Regions from separate parts of the Blautia sp. HCP3S3_C12 genome, predicted to be linked through region 2. Evidence: riboswitches for the same ligand, from Rfam matches in the RefSeq annotation. Region 2 holds a riboswitch; the other holds the start of a gene.
The links. Region 2 has a riboswitch for ZMP and ZTP ahead of ACTNDS_RS08025 (IMP cyclohydrolase). Riboswitches for the same ligand answer to the same signal wherever they lie in the genome.

Region 1 (7,080 bases), on a different contig from region 2:
TCGGCGGACAGATGCATGGTCTGGTAACTCTTGACAAGGATGGCAATGTGATCCGTCCTGCAATCCTCTGGAATGACGGACGTACAGGTGAAGAGACAGAATATCTGAATACAGTGATCGGAAAAGACAAACTTTCCCAGTATACAGCAAATATTGCTTTCGCAGGCTTCACAGCACCGAAGATCCTCTGGATGCAGAAAAATGAGCCTGAGAACTTTAAGAAGGTAGTAAAGATCATGCTTCCTAAGGATTATCTGGCATATCGTCTGTCCGGTTCTTTCTGTACAGATGTTTCTGATGCTTCCGGTATGCTTCTTCTTGATGTAAAGAACCGCTGCTGGTCAAAAGAAATGCTGGAGATCTGTGGAATCACAGAAGAGCAGCTTCCGAAACTGTATGAGAGCTGGGAAGTAGTAGGAACTCTGAAACCTGAGATTGCGAAAGAACTTGGATTCTCAGAAGATGTGAAAGTTGTTGCAGGTGCAGGTGATAATGCGGCAGCTGCTGTAGGAACAGGTACAGTTGGTGACGGTCAGTGTAATATTTCTCTTGGAACATCCGGAACTGTGTTTATTTCCAGTAAAAACTTTGGTGTGGACGAAAATAACGCACTTCATTCTTTCTGCCATGCAGATGGAAGCTATCATCTTATGGGATGCATGCTCAGCGCAGCTTCCTGTAACAAATGGTGGGCAGAGGAGATTCTTCAGACAAAGGATTTCGCAGCAGAGCAGGCTCCAATTCAGAAGCTGGGAGAGAATCATGTATTCTTCCTTCCATATCTGATGGGAGAACGTTCACCTCATAATAATCCTGATGCAAGAGGTGTATTCTTTGGAATGTCCATGGACAGCACAAGAGCAGACATGACACAGGCTGTTCTGGAAGGTGTTGCCTTTGGTCTTCGTGATTCCCTGGAGGTTGCAAGAAGCCTTGGAATCAAGATTGAGAGAACCAAGATCTGTGGTGGCGGAGCTAAGAGTCCGCTGTGGAAGAAGATCATTGCAAACGTTATGAACCTGAAGGTTGATGTCCTGGAGAACGAAGAAGGACCGTCCATGGGTGGAGCTATGCTGGCAGCAGTGGGCTGCGGTGCTTATCCGGATGTAGAAACCATCGGAAAGAAATTTGCCAAAGTTGTTGATACAGTAGAACCGGATCCTGAACTGGTTGCAAAATATGAAGAGAGATATCAGAAGTTCAGAACTCTGTATCCGGCTATGAAGCCACTGTTCTAATGGAATATCCGCTTAATAACTGGGGTTGTTGTACTCATTTAGTACAACAACCCTGTTTTGATGTGCATCTGACGATGACCAATCACCACCGTGTATTTGACTTATGACATATCAGGAAAAAGGCAGCTTCAGGAATTCTTCCATGGCTCTGCTGATATAGCGGCCTTTCTTCCAGTAAAAAAATACAGTACGTTTACTGCTCTGGCCGGGCAGCTTATAAAAAACCAGTTCCGAATTTGTTGGTACTCTGGAGAGCAGAAGATCTCCGATGAAAGTGATACCCATTCCCAAACATGCAATATTATAGGCAGTCATCTGTTGATCCAGGCGAAATACTACAGAAGGTGAAAAGTGATTTTCCTGACAAATGGTCAGTGCACGCTTACCGGTATCGTTATCTGAACGAAGAACAATAAAGGGTTCGTTTTTAAATTTGTTTAAAGGAACAGAAGGAACATCAGAAGAGCGGAACTGACCGTTTCGGATTTCCTCAATAGGAATCTGATATTCCTGCAGTCTGCTATTTACTGAATAATTTTTGGGAACCGCTAGAAGAAGTTGTTCTTTCTGGTAGGTATAATGTTCAAAAATCTGGTTATCCAGGATGCAGTTATCAATCATCAAATCTAACTTTCCGGCTTGGAGAAACTGGGATAGCTTTGCTGTACTTTCTTCTACAAGAGAAATTTGAACATGGGGAAATTTTTGGGAAAAATCAGCAATAAGGGGCGGCAGAATCCACGAAGAAAAGAAGTTACTGCCACCTACATTGAGAGTTCCTGTTTTGAGATTTCCAAGATCTAACAGGAAATTTTCAAGATTATTTTCAATATCCATGACTTTTTCGATAGCCTCTATATAATGTTTTCCAACTTCAGTTAACTGCAAAGGTTTGGTGCTTCGATCAAAAATAGGATAGCCAATACGGTTTTCTACACGTTTTACATTGGCACTTAAAGAAGGCTGCGAAATGAAAAGGGCAGCAGCAGCTTTGGAAAAGCTTTTTTCCTTGTATACTTCATAAATATATTCCATTCCCTGAAACATATGATCCCTCCAATATATAATCTAAACACTATATATTTTATAAAAATATATGTATTTGATTATATTATAGCAGAGATATATAATAAGGGCAAATACATGGGAGGGAGAATGTTACTGTTCACTCCGTTCACAGTAACGTAGCCAAAATTCATTCCAGATTGCCTGCGGCAATGGAATTTTGGCTTGTATGTCTCGGGATTTTGGCATATTCATGCCAAAACACCTCGCGGAATAGTGATGTGTGAACAGTAACGGGAGAATAACTATGAAAAAAACAGATTATCGTGTAGAAAGAGATTCTATTGGTGTAAAGGATATTCCAGAAGACGTATATTATGGAGTTCAATCCTTACGTGCGGCTGAAAACTTCCACATTACGGGATTAAATATGCATCCGGAGATCATTAACAGTCTTGCATACATAAAAAAAGCATCAGCCATAACCAATTGTGAGGTAGGTCTTCTTGAGAAGAAAAAAGCCCAGGCCATTGTCCAGGCATGTGATGAAATTATTTCAGGAAAATTCCACAATGAATTTATTGTGGACCCTATTCAGGGAGGTGCTGGCACATCTTTAAATATGAATGCCAATGAAGTAATTGCAAACCGCGCCATTGAGATTCTGGGAGGGAAAAAGGGTGATTATACAATTATAAACCCTAACGATGATGTGAATTGTGGACAGTCTACCAATGACGTGATTCCTACTGCCGGTAAAATGACTTCTCTTCGTCTGCTGCAGAATCTGAAGAAACAGCTTCTTCGTCTCTACGATGCTCTTAACGAAAAAGCGGTAGAGTTTGATCACGTAATCAAAATGGGACGTACACAGATGCAGGATGCAGTGCCGATTCGTCTGGGACAGGAATTTAAGGCATATTCGGTAGCGATCATGCGTGATATCCACAGAATGGATAAAGCAATGGATGAAATGCGGACTCTTAATATGGGAGGTACTGCTATTGGAACAGGAATTAATGCTGATGAGGGTTATCTGAGAAGAATTGTTCCAAATCTTACTGAAATATCGGGAATGGACCTTATACAGGCCTTTGATCTGATTGATTCCACTCAGAATCTGGATCCATTTGTAGCTGTTTCAGGTGCTGTGAAAGCATGTGCGGTAACTCTTTCCAAAATGTCAAATGACCTCCGCCTGATGTCCTCTGGTCCACGTACTGGTTTTGGAGAGATTAATCTTCCGGCAAAACAGAATGGCTCCTCTATTATGCCAGGCAAAGTTAATCCGGTTATTCCTGAAGTAGTGAATCAGGTTGCTTTTAATATTATTGGTAATGATGTTACCATTACCATGGCTGCGGAGGCTGGTCAGCTGGAATTAAATGCATTTGAGCCGATTATTTTCTATTGCATGTTCCAGTCTATCGATACTCTTGGCTATGCAGTCCAGACACTGGTAGATAATTGTATTGTAGGAATTACAGCAAATGAAGAAAGATGCCGTTATCTGGTAGAAAACAGTGTAGGTATTATTACTGCGATCAGTCCTCATCTTGGGTATCAGAAGGCTGCGGATATTGCAAAAAAGGCAATTAAGACAGGTGAATCTGTAAGAAGCCTGATTCTGCAAGAAAAGCTTATGGATGAGGATGAACTTAATCGTATTCTGGATCCAATCCATATGACGGAACCTGGTATTTCCGGAAAAGATTATCTTATAAAAAAATAAGAAAAAAACAGGCGGGAAATTTTTCCCGCCTGTAAAATCGTCTGGACATAAATCATATTTAAATATGATTTTTTATTTTGGAGTTAAGTTCTGCGAGATTAGAACAGACCTGTGATCTTACCTGTCTCGTCTACGTCGATTCTCTCAGCAGCCGGAACTTTAGGAAGACCTGGCATTGTCATGATCTCACCTGTAAGAGCTACGATGAATCCTGCACCTGCGGAGATCTTCAGGTTACGTACTGTAACTTCGAAGTCTGTAGGAGCACCCAGTTTAGTCTGGTCATCTGTTAAGCTGTACTGTGTCTTAGCTACACAGATTGGGCAGTTGCCGAATCCAAGAGCTTCTAACTGTTTCGCCTGTTTCTGAGCATTTGCTGTCAGAACTGCTTTCTTACCGCCATATACTTTCTGAACGATCTGGTTCAGCTTGTCTTCAATAGAACCTTCCAGTTCGTATGCATAGGAGAAGTCGTTTGGTTCTTCAACAAGACGGATAACTTCTTCCGCAAGTTTGATTCCGCCTTCGCCGCCTTTTGCCCATACTTCAGAAAGAGCAACGTTAACGCCCAGTTCTTTACATTTAGCTTCTACAAAGTCAAGCTCTGCCTTTGTATCTGTCGGGAATGCATTGATAGCAACAACACATGGAAGTTTGTATACGTTCTTGATATTGGAAACGTGTTTTAACAGGTTCGGGATACCTTTTTCAAGAGCTTCCAGGTTTTCATTGTTAAGGTCAGCTTTAGCAACACCACCGTTGTATTTCAGAGCACGTACTGTAGCTACGATTACAACTGCGCTTGGCTTTAAGCCAGCCATACGGCATTTGATGTCGAGGAATTTCTCAGCACCCAGGTCAGCGCCGAAACCAGCTTCTGTGATTGCATAATCAGCAAGCTTCATAGCCATCTTTGTAGCTGTTACGGAGTTACATCCGTGAGCGATGTTTGCGAATGGTCCGCCGTGTACGATTGCAGGAACGTGTTCCAGAGTCTGTACAAGGTTTGGTTTCAGAGCATCTTTTAACAGAGCTGTCATAGCGCCTTCAGCGTGAAGGTCACCAGCTGTTACAGGTTTCTGCTCGGAAACTTTGCCGTATGTATATCCGATGATGATCTTGGATAATCTTTCTTTCAGGTCTTTGATGTCGCTTGCAAGACAGAGAACTGCCATGATTTCAGATGCAACTGTGATGTCGTATCCGTCTTCACGAGGCATACCGTTTGTCTTTCCGCCAAGGCCGTCTACTACATTACGAAGCTGACGGTCGTTCATATCTACACATCTTCTCCATGTGATCTTACGAGGGTCAATGTTTAATGCGTTGCCCTGGAAGATATGGTTATCGATCATAGCTGCCAGTAAGTTGTTAGCTGCACCGATCGCATGGAAGTCACCTGTGAAGTGAAGGTTGATGTCTTCCATAGGAACAACCTGTGCATATCCGCCGCCTGCTGCACCACCTTTTACACCGAATACCGGTCCTAAGGATGGCTCACGAAGAGCTACCATAACGTTCTTTCCAAGTTTCTGCATACCATCTGCAAGACCTACAGTAGTAGTAGTTTTACCTTCTCCTGCAGGAGTTGGGTTGATAGCTGTAACAAGGATTAATTTGCCGTCCTTTTTGTCGCTTTCTTTTAAAAGATTGTAATCAATTTTTGCTTTATATTTTCCGTACTGCTCCAGATATTTATCATCAATACCTGCTTTTTCTGCAATCTGAGTGATTGGAAGCATTTCGCATTCCTGTGCAATTTCGATGTCTGATTTGAATCCCATAAGTGTTTTTCTCCTTTCGTCTCCGCATAAACATGAAAAACTTATATTACTGTTCATTTGTTACTGTGCACTCTGCGATCAGTAACAATTTATTCATTGAAGGAATGATCGATCAGCCCGTCAGATGAACAAAAGTATTGTTTCATCCGATAAAAAAAGGCCAGTATCTGAAATTTTCAAATACTGCCCAGACGGTCGGCTTCTACAAACCTCCGACTCCCCGTGGTTTGCATTCCACTCTTTCCGTCAGTACTCGAAGGTTCCTTCAATTGATGGCAATAGTATATCATTTTGAGAAAAAAATGTCAAGAAAATTTTTGCTGAAATGTCAAAAAAATCAAGTAAACTGGACGAAAGTTGTGTAAAATTAATAATGAAAAACCAGAGTATCTATGATTGTTGGGAAGAATTTGCTTTTTCAAAGAAATGGGATTGTTAAAAAATAGACATGGATTTATAGTAGAATGAAGATTATGTAAAGGAAAGGTTAAACCTTGCAGTTTATAGGAATTTCATAAAAAGTTTATGATTATATTAGTTGCTACCTGTGGTAAATATGGTAGAATAAGAATAATAAGTGCACAGAAATCTCCTGCTTCAATTATCATAAGCAGTGTATGGGGATTTATATTTTGGCAAAGTGGAGTGTAAAAGATGAACAGACAAGAATTTTTGGAAATCCTGAGAAGCCAGCTTGCCGGTCACATGCAGGAGGGCAAGGCTGCAGCACATGTACGATACTATGAAGATTATATACAGTCCCAGGTACGCGGTGGTCGTACAGAGCAGGAAGTGCTTGATCAGTTGGGAGATCCCAGACTGATAGCAAAAACTCTTATTGATACAGAGGGAGATACTGTAGATGAGGAATATGGAGCCTATTCCTCCTGTGGATCTGGATTAGAACCGCCGCCCCAGCCGGAGAAGCGGTGGAAAAAAGTTCTGGACCTTTCAACCTGGTCAGGTAAGCTTGTTGTGATTGTGGCAGCTGCTGTAGCGATTATTTTATTACTTATAATAATTGGTGCCGTTCTTCCGTTTTTTATTATTCTGATTATCATTTTATCTGTTATTTCCTGGTTTACCAAGAGAAGTCACTGATCAAAAGAGAACTCCCTTTGGGAGCTTTCTTTTGATCTGTCTTATAGCTTTATCTAATATTCTTTTCAGTACTCTTTTTATTCAGTTATTTATATTTTTCATATCGTTTCATATTTTCGCCTTAGTCTTATCTGAAGTGTGTTATTCCCTAATCCTGCCAGGCAGCAGGTAAATCTCAATTTTATTATTTTTATAAAGGCAGAAAACAGGATTTTTGCAC
Region 2 (7,080 bases):
GATGGAACAGAGTATATCATTGTAAAACAGAATGATATTCTTGCAATTGTTAAATAATCAGAGTTTAAACAGGAGGTCATATTATCATGGCAAAAGAAATTAAATTCGGCGCAGAAGCCAGAGCAGCTCTTGAAGCTGGTGTAAATAAATTAGCTGATACAGTAAGAGTAACATTAGGACCGAAAGGAAGAAATGTAGTTCTTGACAAACCATACGGTGCTCCGCTTATCACAAACGACGGTGTTACAATCGCAAAAGAAATTGAACTGGAAGACGGATTTGAAAACATGGGCGCACAGCTGATCAAAGAAGTTGCTTCCAAGACAAACGATGTAGCAGGAGATGGTACAACAACAGCTACAGTTCTTGCACAGGCTATGGTTCATGAAGGAATGAGAAACCTGGCAGCAGGCGCTAACCCGATTATCCTGAGAAAAGGTATGAAGAAAGCTACTGATACAGCAGTAGAAGCAATCAAAAATATGAGCCAGACAATCAGCGGCAAGAAACAGATCGCAAACGTTGCATCTATTTCTGCAAGCGATGAGACAGTTGGACAGCTAGTAGCAGACGCTATGGAAAAAGTTTCCAAAGATGGCGTTATTACAGTTGAAGAATCCAAGACAATGCACACAGAACTTGACCTTGTAGAAGGTATGCAGTTCGACCGTGGATATGTTTCCGCATATATGTCAACAGATATGGAAAAAATGGAAGCAAATCTGGACGATCCATACATCTTGATCACAGACAAGAAGATTAGCAATATTCAGGAAATCCTTCCATTACTGGAACAGATCGTAAAAGTTGGTGCTAAACTTCTCATCATCGCTGAAGATGTAGAGGGTGAAGCACTTACAACTCTTATCGTAAACAAATTAAGAGGAACATTCCAGGTAGTAGCTGTCAAAGCTCCTGGATATGGCGACAGAAGAAAAGAAATGCTTCAGGATATCGCAATCCTTACAGGCGGTCAGGTAATCTCCGAAGAAGTTGGTCTGGAACTGAAAGATGCAACTATGGAGCAGTTAGGACGTGCGAAATCTGTTAAAGTTGCAAAAGAAAACACAGTTATCGTTGACGGTATGGGCGACAAAGAAGCAATCGCAAACCGTGTTGCACAGATCCGTGGACAGATTGAAGAGACAAAATCTGAATTTGATAAAGAAAAATTACAGGAAAGACTTGCAAAACTGGCTGGCGGCGTAGCTGTTATCCGTGTTGGTGCTTCCACTGAGACAGAAATGAAAGAAGCTAAGCTTCGTCTGGAAGATGCTCTTGCAGCTACAAGAGCAGCAGTAGAAGAAGGTATCATTGCAGGTGGCGGATCTGCTTACATCCATGCATCCAAAGAAGTTGCGAAACTTGCAGCTACTCTGGAAGGTGATGAAAAGACAGGTGCAAACATTATCCTGAAAGCTCTGGAAGCTCCTCTGTTCCGCATTGCAGCAAATGCAGGACTGGAAGGATCTGTAATCATTAATAAAGTAAGAGAATCTGAACCAGGAATCGGTTTCGATGCTCTTAATGAGAAATATGTAGATATGGTAGGCGAAGGTATCCTTGACCCTGCAAAGGTTACAAGAAGTGCCCTTCAGAACGCTACAAGTGTTGCGTCTACCTTACTGACAACAGAATCTGCTGTTGCAATTATTAAAGAAGACACACCGGCACCGGCTGCTAACCCGGGAATGGGAATGATGTAATCCATAAAGAACGTGGTCTAAACAATATAAACCACAGTAAAGGGAATCATCGTCATAGACGTTGGTTCCCTTTTGTGGTATAATGCCTAATAAAATAATCCGGAAGACCGGAAAAATAAGAAAAGGAGTGATAAAGGATGAGTGATCTATATTCAGAATTATTGGTAAAACGGGAGCGCACAATCAAAGACAGCATTATAAAGTATGGCTTGATTGTGTTGACAGTAATTGCAGTAATTGCCAGTCTGATTAGCACCCCCTTGATATGGATTGCAGCTATTGCACTGGGAATTGCATGCTATTTTGTAATCCCGAAGACAGATGTGGAGTATGAATATCTGTTTGTGAACGGAGAGTTTGACATTGATATGGTTATGGCAAAGTCAAAGAGAAAGAGGGTAAAAAGCTTCAATCTTTCTGAGGCAGACCTGGTGGCACCGTTAAATTCCCACAGAATGGACTATTATAATGGGAACCAGAACATGAAAGTTCTTGACTATTCATCAGGAAATCCACAGCACAAACGTTTTGGTGTGATCACCAGGCTGGACAATGCTACATGTAAGATTATTCTGGAGCCGGATGAGGCTCTTGCCCAGGCAATGAAAAAAACTGCACCAAGCAAAGTATTTTTGGATTGACACGCTAACTAATTTTTGTTACACTTGATAAAAATAAAGGGCCAGTTACTGGTTCCTTATTTTTATTTTCTATTTAGGAAGGTCCTTTCGGGCCGAAGTTTTTTCTATACTTACTAATTTCACATACGCAAGGGAGGAAATGCAATGGGTACTATCATTGGTGAAGGTATTACTTTTGATGACGTCCTGTTAGTTCCGGCTTATTCAAAAGTAATTCCGAATCAGGTAGATGTCACAACGTACTTAACGAAAAAGATCAAACTGAACATTCCCATGATGAGCGCAGGAATGGATACAGTTACCGAACATCGTATGGCAATTGCCATGGCAAGACAGGGTGGTATTGGTATCATTCACAAAAATATGTCTATCGAGGCACAGGCAGAAGAGGTAGATAAGGTAAAACGTTCTGAGAACGGTGTTATCACAGATCCTTTCTATTTATCCCCTGAGCATACATTGAAAGATGCAGATGAGCTTATGGCAAAATTCCGTATCTCCGGTGTACCGATTACAGAGGGCAGAAAGCTTGTTGGTATCATTACAAACCGAGATCTGAAGTTTGAGACAGATTTTACCAAGAAGATCAAAGAGTGCATGACTTCTGAGGGACTGATCACAGCCAAAGAGGGAATCACTTTGGAAGAGGCAAAGAAAATCCTTGCCAAATCCCGTAAAGAGAAATTACCCATTGTAGATGATGATTTTAATTTAAAAGGCCTGATCACAATCAAGGATATTGAAAAGCAGATCAAGTATCCTCTGGCTGCCAAAGATGAGCAGGGACGTCTGCTCTGCGGTGCAGCAGTAGGAATCACAGCCAATGTACTTGCACGTGTAGATGCGCTGGTGAAGGCATGTGTAGATGTAATTGTAATTGATTCTGCACATGGTCATTCAGAGAATATTCTGAAGGCTGTCCGTGAAATTAAAGCTGCATATCCGGATCTTCAGGTAATTGCAGGTAATGTAGCTACAGGAGCAGCTACCAAGGCTCTGATCGATGCAGGCGTAGATGCAGTTAAGGTTGGTATCGGACCTGGATCTATTTGTACCACACGTGTGGTTGCAGGTATTGGCGTACCACAGGTTACTGCAGTAATGGATTGTTATGAGGTTGCTAATCGTTATGGAATCCCGATCATTGCAGACGGTGGTATCAAATATTCCGGAGACGTTACCAAGGCAATTGCAGCTGGTGCAAATGTATGTATGATGGGAAGTATTTTCGCAGGATGCGATGAGAGCCCGGGAACTTTTGAACTGTATCAGGGACGTAAATATAAAGTATACCGTGGTATGGGATCTATTGCTGCTATGGAGAACGGCAGTAAAGATCGTTATTTCCAGGAAAATGCAAAGAAGCTTGTTCCGGAAGGCGTAGAGGGACGTGTTGCATATAAAGGACATGTAGAGGATACTGTATTCCAGCTCATGGGTGGTCTTCGCTCAGGTATGGGATATTGTGGCGCAGAGAATATTGAGACTCTTAAGACTACAGGTAGGTTTATCAAGATTTCCGCTGCTTCTCTGAAGGAATCTCATCCACATGATATTCATATCACCAAAGAAGCTCCAAACTATAGTGTAGATGATAAATAAATAATGAATGATACCCCGGAGATCTTGTGAATCTGCCGGGGTATTTTTGTGGAATTACCGGCTTTGATAGTGAAAAGAAAAGAATTCAATGATATAATAGAAAAAACGAATTCCAGGAAATGGGTGGCAGAGAAAAGCTATGATACAAAAGAATCGGAGCGGTAGAAAAAGTACCGGATCTGTAAAAACAAAGAGAAAATCAGTTTCAAAATCAAAAACCAGTGCTGCACACAGAAAAACATCTGCCGGGAAATCAAGAAAAAACAGCAGAGTTCGACAGAGAAATCTGAGGATGCTGCTAATCTGCATTATCCTGATGGTGGGAGTAAGTATAGGATGCTGGTATGGAATAAATAATATGCAGGAGAGAGAAAGAAAAGAGCAGGAGGTACTTCTGGAGCAGGAAAATTCAGGAAGCGGTCCTGAGCAGTGGCAGAAAGAAGGGGCTCCCTATATTGATGTGGAGCTGCTGACTCCCAATGAATACTCCAGACCGCAGATTCCCATTGAAAGCGTAAAATATATTGCAATTCACTATACTGCGAACCCAGGGGCAACAGCAATGGCCAACAGAAATTATTTTGAGAATCTGGCAAATACACATGAGACAAAGGTAAGCAGTCACTTTGTCATTGGCCTTGATGGTGAGGTGGTACAGTGCATTCCTACATCGGAGATGTCTTATGCGACAAATTCCCGTAATGTGGATACCGTATCGATTGAGTGCTGTCACCAGGATGAAACAGGAAAATTCAATGATGCAACCTATGATTCGGCTGTAAAACTGACAGCATGGTTATGTGTGCGATTCGGACTTACTTCTGAAAACGTGATCCGCCACTATGATGTGACAGGAAAGAACTGTCCCAAATATTATGTGGAGAATCCGGATGCATGGATTCAGATGAAGGCCGATATTGCTTCTCAGATTGAGGTTGACTATAAATTAAAGAATACTCAGTAATGGTATATCCTATTGTTTTTGAAAAAAAGCAGGAAACAAAAAAATTGCCTTGAAATCTGCAAAGAAGTATTGTACTATAATAACAGTGTGTGAGTTTCACAACAGTACCTGCATGACTGGCGGAAGTAGGATTACCTACAGGGAGTGCAGTGTGTATATGAGCCGACCGCCTGGGCAGCCTGGAAATTATTCAATGAATAAATAGGTTTCCCAGGCTTTTTTAACCTTATTTTTAACGAAAAGGAGAAAAATTATGGAAATGTTATCACTGGAAAAAGAACTGAAAGAGAATTCCTATCCTGGCAGAGGAATTGTGATCGGACGTTCCGCAGACGGTAAGAAAGCAGTGACAGCTTATTTCATCATGGGCAGAAGCGAGAACAGCAGAAACAGAGTATTTGTAGAGGATGGTGAGGGAATCCGGACCCAGGCATTTGACCCGTCCAAGCTTACAGATCCAAGCCTGATCATTTATGCACCTGTACGTGTACTGGGAAACAAAACAATTGTAACTAACGGAGATCAGACAGATACCATTTATGAGGGAATGGATCATCAGCTTACTTTTGAGCAGTCTTTAAGAAGCAGAGAATTCGAGCCAGACGGTCCAAACTATACACCTCGTATTTCCGGTGTTATGCATGTAGAGAACGGAAAATTCAACTATGCAATGTCAATTCTCAAGAGCAACAACGGAAATCCGGATGCATGTAACAGATACACATTTGCATACGAGAATGCCATTGCAGGAGAGGGACATTTTATCCACACTTATAAATGCGATGGAAATCCACTTCCAAGCTTTGAAGGCGAACCGAAACTGGTAGCAATTCCGGATAATATGGATGAGTTTGCAGAACTTCTCTGGAACAGCCTGAACGAAGATAACAAAGTATCTTTGTTTGTAAGATATATTGATATTGAGACAGGTAAGTACGAAAGCAAGATCATTAATAAGAATAAATAAAACAGGGCAGATATGATAATGGAGGATTTATATAATGAAAGAATTCGAATTAAAATATGGCTGTAACCCAAATCAGAAACCTGCAAAAATTTATATGGCAGACGGATCAGAACTTCCGGTGAAGATTCTTTCCGGAAGACCGGGATATATCAATTTCCTGGATGCCTTTAACGGCTGGCAGCTGGTATCAAACCTGAAAAAAGCTACAGGACTTCCTGCTGCAACCTCTTTTAAACATGTATCTCCTGCAGGTGCTGCTGTAGGACTTCCACTGACAGAGACTCTGGCAAAGATCTACTGGGTAAATGATATGGACTGGAAGAATTTTTCACCATTAGCATGTGCTTATGCAAGAGCCCGCGGTGCTGACAGAATGTCCTCTTTTGGTGATTTCATTTCTCTTTCTGATGTGTGCGATAAAGATACAGCACTTCTGATCAAGAGAGAGGTATCTGATGGTGTTATTGCACCTGGATACACAGAGGAAGCACTGGAGATCCTGAAGCAGAAGAAAAAAGGAAACTACAATGTAATCCAGATCGATGAGAACTTTGTACCGGCTCCGCTGGAACACAAAGAAGTATTTGGTGTAACTTTTGAGCAGGGACGTCAGGAGCTTGAAATCGATGATGCAATGCTCTCCAATATTGTGACAGAGAATAAAGAGCTTACAGAGGAAGCAAAACGTGATATGAAGATTTCTCTGATCATTCTGAAATATACACAGTCCAACTCTGTATGTTTTGTAAAAGATGGACAGGCTATCGGTGTTGGTGCAGGTCAGCAGTCCCGTGTACACTGTACAAGACTTGCAGGACAGAAAGCTGACAACTGGTTCCTTCGTCAGTGTCCGAAGGTGCTGAATCTGCCATTTAAAGATACAATTTCCCGTGCAGAGCGTGACAATGCCATTGATGTTTATATCGGGGATGAATATATGGATGTACTTGCTGACGGTATGTGGGAGAAAACTTTCACAGAGAAACCGGAAGTATTTACAAAGGAAGAGAAACGTGCATGGCTGGATCAGATGACAGATGTTACACTGGGATCTGATGCATTCTTCCCATTTAGTGATAATATTGAACGTGCGCATAAGAGTGGTGTGAAGTATATTGCTGAGCCGGGCGGATCTGTGCGTGATGATGCTGTGATCGAGACCTGTAATAAGTATGGAATGGTGATGAGCTTTACTGGTAT

Region 1: another riboswitch for ZMP and ZTP. It lies ahead of ACTNDS_RS05125 (formate--tetrahydrofolate ligase); the one in region 2 lies ahead of ACTNDS_RS08025 (IMP cyclohydrolase).

Annotation. Positions count from the first base shown of each region.
Region 1 covers NZ_JBQHWC010000003.1:232,287-239,366, reverse strand. The annotation lists gene xylB (xylulokinase) at 1-1,238, shown strand, start outside; gene ACTNDS_RS05135 (LysR family transcriptional regulator) at 1,350-2,285, opposite strand; gene ACTNDS_RS05130 (aspartate ammonia-lyase) at 2,551-3,975, shown strand; gene ACTNDS_RS05125 (formate--tetrahydrofolate ligase) at 4,074-5,759, opposite strand; ZMP/ZTP riboswitch at 5,938-6,023, opposite strand; gene ACTNDS_RS05120 (DUF1700 domain-containing protein) at 6,414-6,860, shown strand.
Region 2 covers NZ_JBQHWC010000007.1:58,207-65,286, reverse strand. The annotation lists gene groES (co-chaperone GroES) at 1-57, shown strand, start outside; gene groL (chaperonin GroEL) at 87-1,706, shown strand; gene ACTNDS_RS08040 (DUF6106 family protein) at 1,844-2,347, shown strand; gene guaB (IMP dehydrogenase) at 2,492-3,949, shown strand; gene ACTNDS_RS08030 (peptidoglycan recognition protein family protein) at 4,089-4,913, shown strand; ZMP/ZTP riboswitch at 5,016-5,096, shown strand; gene ACTNDS_RS08025 (IMP cyclohydrolase) at 5,167-5,880, shown strand; gene ACTNDS_RS08020 (phosphoribosylaminoimidazolecarboxamide formyltransferase) at 5,915-7,080, shown strand, end outside.